DNA from 3 places in the Klebsiella sp. PK18 genome. Region 2 is predicted to be linked to each of the others. Evidence: predicted binding sites of a transcription regulator. Region 2 holds the regulator's gene; each other region holds the start of a gene.
The links. Region 2 encodes Fur, which represses iron uptake genes when iron is present. Its sites were predicted from a motif close to ATAATAATGAGAACNACTATCAA; they were not measured.
Positions count from the first base shown of each region.

Region 1 (2,270 bases), 1.9 Mb from region 2:
CTGGCGACGCACGATGGCGACCAGGTACTGAAAACCTACCAGCCGCAGCTGGAGAAGGAGTATCGCTACTGGATGGCCGGAGCGGACGCGCTGGCCCCCGGCAGCGCCGACAAACGGGCGGTGCGGATGGCGGACGGCGCGCTGCTCAACCGCTACTGGGACGATAACGACACCCCGCGCCCCGAGTCCTGGCTTGACGACGTCAAAACCGCCAAAAGCAACCCGAATCGTCCGGCAACCGAGATCTATCGCGACCTGCGCTCCGCCGCCGCCTCCGGCTGGGATTTCAGCTCCCGCTGGATGGATAATCCGCAGCAGCTCGCCACCATTCGCACCACCTCGATTGTCCCGGTCGATCTCAATGCCCTGATGTTCCATCTGGAGAAAACCCTCGCCCGCGCCAGCAAGGCATCCGGGGACAGCGCCGGCGCTACGCAGTACGATGCGCTGGCTAATGCCCGCCAGCAGGCCATCGAGAAATATCTGTGGAATGATAAAGAGGGATGGTACGCCGATTACGATCTGAAAACCCGCAAGGTGCGCAATCAGCTGACCGCGGCGGCGCTGTTCCCGCTGTACGTCAATGCGGCGTCACGCGAGCGGGCGACGAAAGTGGCCGCCGCCGCTGAGTCGCGGCTGCTCAAACCCGGCGGGCTGACCACCACCACCGTCAACAGCGGTCAGCAGTGGGACGCCCCGAACGGCTGGGCGCCGCTGCAGTGGGTGGCGGTCGAGGGCCTGCAAAACTACGGCCAACAAAAGATCGCCATGGAGGTCAGCTGGCGCTTCCTGAGCAACGTTCAGCATACCTATGACAGCAAGCAAAAGCTGGTGGAGAAGTATGACGTAAGCTCGACCGGGACCGGCGGCGGCGGTGGCGAATATCCGCTACAGGATGGCTTTGGCTGGACCAACGGTGTCACCCTGAAGATGCTGGATCTGATCTGCCCGCAGGAGAAACCCTGCGATGCCCTGCCCGCCACGCGCCCGGCGGCGGCCCCTTCCGCGCAGAGCAAGCCAGCCGCCAACGACCCCGCACCGGCGGCAGCGCAAAAAACCGGCGCCTGACGCTTTTCCGGCCCGTCCCTCCCCCTACCAAAATCAGTAGGGGGAGTTATCTCCCTGCTGACAACGTCCCCGTGCAGCCCCGCTCTGCGGCCCGCGGGAAGCACGTCACTCCCCCCATCGCCCTGAACCGGTCACCTTTCGCTTGATCACATAAATACAAACAATAATAATTCGCATTACTTTTTAACGAACAATGACAGATTCGTTTTTCCCGCGGCGGCGTACAGGAGTACCAGACCGCGTTGGTTCAGGATGATCTTATGAACGTGGCTATTTCCCGAAAACGCCCGAGGCTGCTGTACGCCCTCGTGGTCGCCCTTCCCCTCACCGCGCAAGCTGAAGAGACCGTGGTGGTCACTGCCAGCCCGCCGGCGTCCGCCAGCGCGCCGACTGAAGGCTACAGCGCCAGCACTTCGCTCGGGGCGACGAAAACCGACCAGCCGTTAATCACCACCGCCCAGTCGGTGTCGGTGGTCACCCGCCAGCAGATGGCGGACCAGGGGGCGAATACCATCAGCCAGGCGCTGGAATATACCCCGGGGGTCTACTCCAGCTTCGGCGGCGGCGCGACCCGGTTCGACGCTATCTCCCTGCGCGGCTACCACGGCGGCGACGTCGATAACCTGTTCCTCGACGGTATGCGCCTGATGAGCGACGGCGGCAGTCATAACGTTGTGCAAATCGACCCGTGGTTTATCGAACGCGTCGATGTGATCCGCGGCCCCTCCTCCGCGCTCTACGGGCAGAGCGTGCCGGGCGGCGTGGTCAACCTGACCTCCAAACGCCCGCAGTTTAGCCAGCAGGGCCACGTCCGCCTGACCGGCGGTACGCAAAATACCAAAGGCGCGGCCTTCGATTACACCGACGCCATCAACGAGCAGTGGGCATGGCGGCTGATCGGGATGACCCGCAGCAGCGACACGCAGTATGACCATACCCGCGAAGAGCGCTACGCGATTTCGCCTTCCCTGCTGTGGCAGCCGGACAGCGACACCTCGCTGCTGCTGCGCGCCTATCTGCAAAAAGATCCTTCCGGCGGCTACCACGGCTCTTTGCCGCTGGACGGCACCCGCTACGCGCATAATGGTCGTAAGCTCTCCCCCAGCACCAACGAGGGCGATCCGGGAGATGGCTATCAGCGCCGCCAGCAGATCTACAGCTATGAGTTTGACCACCAGTTCACCGACGTCTGGTCGGTCTAT
Region 1 covers NZ_CM173493.1:1,971,039-1,973,308, reverse strand. The annotation lists gene AC3EMD_RS09610 (alpha,alpha-trehalase) at 1-1,068, shown strand, start outside; gene AC3EMD_RS09605 (TonB-dependent siderophore receptor) at 1,329-2,270, shown strand, end outside.
Region 1: the regulator Fur is predicted to act here: its motif matches at 1,229-1,251, upstream of AC3EMD_RS09605 (TonB-dependent siderophore receptor).

Region 2 (2,270 bases):
CCAGATTACCGGAGAGGCTTTCCACCAAATGCAGGCGCACGTCGGGATAGCTTTCGCGCATCGCATTGATGAACGGGACGCCGAGAACGGAGGCGGTGCTGGGGGCCATGCCGACGCTAACGTGGCCTGACAGGCGCGCCTCGCGGGCGGCGAGGATGGCATCATCGGCATGGCGCAGCGCCAGCTGTGCCTGCGAGTAGAAAGCGAGACCCGCGCTGGTGGGCGTGACCCCGCGGGAGGTCCGCTGCAGCAGGCGAATGGCCAGTTCGTTTTCCAGGCGTGCGATCTGCTGGCTGAGCGCCGAGACGCCGATATTAAGATCAAGCGCGGCGCGCCCCATGCTGCCGGTTTCAACAATGCGCACAAAATAGCGTAGCTGGCGAAGTTCCATATCAACTCTCCGGACAAAACGGGGACGCGGGAAGGTCACCTGTGGGACGAGAGCGGTAAGGGCAGCAGAGGCGCCCATAAAAAAGCCAACCGGCAGGTTGGCTTTTCAGTCTCAGCGAAGCGGGGAATTATTTTTCCACCGCGTCGTGGGCGTGTTCGTCCTCGCGGCAATCACCTTCCGCACAATGACCGTACAGATACAGACTGTGGTTGGTCAGGCGGATGCCGTGGCGGGAGGCAATTTCACGCTGGCGTAATTCGATCGAGTCATCGCTGAATTCGATCACTTTGCCGCAGTCGAGGCAAATCAGGTGATCGTGGTGATGCTGCTGGGTCAGTTCGAAAACGGATTTACCGCCTTCAAAATTATGACGAGTCACGATACCGGCATCATCAAACTGGTTGAGTACGCGGTAAACGGTCGCCAGACCGATCTCTTCGCCCATGTCGATCAGGCGTTTATATAAGTCTTCCGCACTGACATGATGGTTATCCGGTTCCTGCAGCACTTCAAGGATTTTCAGTCGAGGAAGTGTGACTTTCAGGCCAGCCTTCTTTAATGCGGTATTGTTGTCAGTCATGCGGAATCTGTCCTGTTGCTAAACGATCTACTTCCTTCAACGGAAGTCATACAGAAATTAACCCGACGTAATGCGTCTCATTATAGAACTGCCACTGGTAAATGAAAACTGCAAGCATCAGGCCTGGTTTGCTGTCAAAAACGAGGCACCAGCTACAAACTGCGTCACGTGCCTCGTAGAATCAGAGGACATTGTACAGATATGTGATTAAAAGTTAAAAACTTGTAGCTATTAGTTTGATTGCTTTTGTCTATTAATGCGACGCAACTCAATGATTGCGCCGCTTAATCATCAGGCGTTTTTGATTTCTTCGAGGTGCAGCTCTTCGGCAACCTGCTTCACCCATTTCTCAACGCGCTCGTTGGTCAGCTCCGGCTGGCGGTCTTCATCAATGGCGAGGCCGACGAAGTGGTCGTCATCTGCCAGGCCTTTGGAGGCCTCAAAATGATACCCGGCTGTCGGCCAGTGACCGACGATGGTCGCGCCGCGCGGCTCAATGATGTCGCGGATGGTGCCCAGCGCGTCGCAGAAGTATTCTGCGTAGTCTTCCTGGTCGCCACAGCCGAACAGCGCCACCAGTTTACCATTGAAGTCGATCTCTTCCAGCGTCGGGAAGAAGTCGTCCCAGTCACACTGCGCTTCGCCGTAGTACCAGGTCGGGATACCGAGCAGCAGAATGTCGTGGGCTTCCAGGTCTTCTTTGCTGCTTTTGGCAATGTCGTGAACATCAGCAACATCTTTACCAAGCTGCTTTTGAATCATTTTTGCAATATTTTCGGTGTTGCCGGTGTCGCTGCCAAAAAAGATGCCGATGATTGCCATGAGTAAAATAACCTCTTGAAACTTAAATGATGTGGTAGGGACGCGATGCCCATAGATAACGGCAATCATAGCAGAACAGGCAAGGGCGCGGAAACAGCAATCACGCCCGACTGCACACTCTGCTACACGAATGCGGATTTTTCGCGGAAAGTTAGACTTTTCCCTGGCTGTGCAGGGCGCGCAATTGGGTCATCAGCATCTCTTCAATGAGATCGCTGCGGCTCATATTACGCGCTTCCGCCAGTTCATTGAGCGCATCGACCGCGTCGGCGTTGAGTTTTAACTCGACGCGCTTCAGCCCGCGAACCTTATCGCGTTTCAGCTGGTTACGTTTGTTGATGCGCAGTTGTTCATCGCGCGACAGCGGATTGGTTTTCGGTCTTCCCGGGCGACGCTCGTTTGCGAACAAATCTAATGTCGTACGGTCCGTTTGTTCTTTTGCCATGATTCTGAGTGACTTCGGGGAAACAAGCTGCC
Region 2 covers NZ_CM173493.1:3,898,833-3,901,102, reverse strand. The annotation lists gene tcuR (tricarballylate utilization LysR family transcriptional regulator TcuR) at 1-391, opposite strand, end outside; gene fur (ferric iron uptake transcriptional regulator) at 519-971, opposite strand; gene fldA (flavodoxin FldA) at 1,263-1,793, opposite strand; gene ybfE (LexA regulated protein) at 1,945-2,238, opposite strand.

Region 3 (2,270 bases), 2.4 Mb from region 2:
TCCAGCAGTTCCTGACTGTGAAGCGGTTGTTTCGCGAGTTGATTCTCGACGGCGGATACCACAACTGGATTACGGTGCCCTACATTGAAGATGCCAAACCCACCAAGGCAGTCGATAAATTCCTGTCCCTGGGTGTCGACAAGCGTATTTAACCCTCCCGCTTGCCACTCTACGGCTCCGTAATCCCCGCCGGCTGTGACCGATTTTCGATACTCTAAAAACCCCGGATTCACATGCTCTTTAAAGTATTCCCTGACCTCCTGGTTAAGTGCTTTCATTTCCTCATGATCAAGCGTGCGCTTTTCAATGAGATTCAGTGCGTGTGCGCTGCAGGCCAGAGCCGATGCGCTGGAAGGTAACCTGTTCAAAATGTGCTCCTGGGGCGGACGTATCACACGATACTGGATTAAGTATTGCAGGGATTACGCCAGTTCGGCAGAAGCGGTGAAAATCGGGATAAATGCAAAGTAAAAGACGAAATGTGTAAAATTTAATCTCATTGCGCCACTATTGGCACGTTTTATTCCTGAGCTGACGAGATTTTCTGCCTGGCGGCGATGAACGGGGCGATCCGTCGTGGTGCGAGCTGCCCCAGGGCGGGGCAGCCGGTGGTAACAAAAGAGGCTTAGTCGAGCTGAGAGATCTCCATCGCCGCCCGGTCGATAATGCCGATGATCTGCTTGAGCTGGGCGGTACTGCTGGCCTGCTGGTTCACTTTCAGGTCGAGGACCGCTTTGAAGTTTTCCAGCGCGCGCTTCATCTGCGGATCCCGGCGCAGCTCGCAGCCGACCATCCGCGCCTGCAGACGCTCCTGGATATGGGCCAGGTGCTCCTGGTTCTCGGCGTGCAGCTGTTTTCCTTCCTCGCTGATAACGATTTTTTTACGTCCGTTGTCATCTTCCACGCTGATAAGGCCCTGGTCCTGGAGCAGATCCAGCGTCGGGTAGATCACCCCCGGGCTGGGGCTGTAGTTCCCCTGGGTAAGCGTTTCGATCTCTTTGATCAGCTCATAGCCATGGCTGGCGTTGCGGCTGAGGATATCCAGAATGATCAGCCGCAGTTCACCGTGGCCAAAGAAACGCTGGCGACGTCCGCCGCCGCGGCGGCCATGGTCGCCGTGTTCGCTGGGATCACCGTGGCGCCCGCGTGGCCCACGCCCCTCTTCATGATGATGTCGCATGGTTACCTCCTGCTGTTTTTGATATATCTAATTTATATCTAAAAAATGAATGTTCGCAATGCTGGTTGCTATTTATTTTTTAATATATTGATATATATGTAATTATTTTCTGGCTGTGGATTTTGATGCGGTTTGTTTTGACTATATCAAAAAAAGACTTGCATTCTTTTTAGTTGGCAATCATTATCATTTGCATCAAGTTTAGATATATCTATTTACCGTTCACGAAGGCAATCGATGATGACAAAAACCAAAGCAGACAAGTACCCGCAGCGTGTCCGCAATGAGCTGCGTTTCCGTGAGCTGACGGTGCTGCGCGTGGAGCGCGCAGGCGCGGCGTTCCAGCGTATCGTGCTGGGAGGCGAGACGCTGGAAGGCTTCGCTTCTCACGGCTTTGACGATCATACCAAGCTTTTTTTCCCCGAGCCGGGCGCGGCATTTACCCCGCCGCAGGTGACCGAGGAGGGGATTGACTGGGGCGAGGGAGTGCGGCCTGCCACTCGTGACTATACGCCGCTGTACGATGCCGAACGTCACGAGCTGACTTACGATTTCTATATCCACGATGGCGGTATCGCCAGCCGCTGGGCGCTGGAAGCAAAAGTGGGCGATAAGCTGGTGATCGGCGGCCCGCGCGGCTCGCTGGTGGTGCCGGAAGATTATGCCTGGCAGCTGTATGTTTGCGATGAGTCCGGCATGCCGGCGCTGCGCCGTCGTCTGCTGGGATTACGCCAGTTGCCGGCAAGGCCGCAGGTGACGGCCATCGTTACTATCGCCGATGCGTCGTATAAAGATTATCTGGCGGATCTCGACGGCTTTAACATCGAGTGGGTGGTGGGCCACAACCCGGCCTTCGTCGCCGAGCGTCTGGCCCAGGTGAAGGTGCCGGCGGAGGATTATTTCATCTGGCTGACCGGCGAAGGCGCGGTGGTGAAATCGCTGCTGGCGCGCTTTGAAGACGAGAGTATCGATCAGCAGCTGGTGCGTTCCCAGGCGTACTGGCACAGTAAGTAAAAAGCCATCGTGGTAAAACCCGGATAGCGGCTTGCGCCTTATCCGGGCTACGGTTGGCGCCGATTTGTAGCCCCGG
Region 3 covers NZ_CM173493.1:660,448-662,717, forward strand. The annotation lists gene ygjG (putrescine aminotransferase) at 1-368, opposite strand, end outside; gene AC3EMD_RS03270 (PadR family transcriptional regulator) at 626-1,180, opposite strand; gene AC3EMD_RS03275 (siderophore-interacting protein) at 1,418-2,194, shown strand.
Region 3: the regulator Fur is predicted to act here: its motif matches at 1,354-1,376, upstream of AC3EMD_RS03275 (siderophore-interacting protein).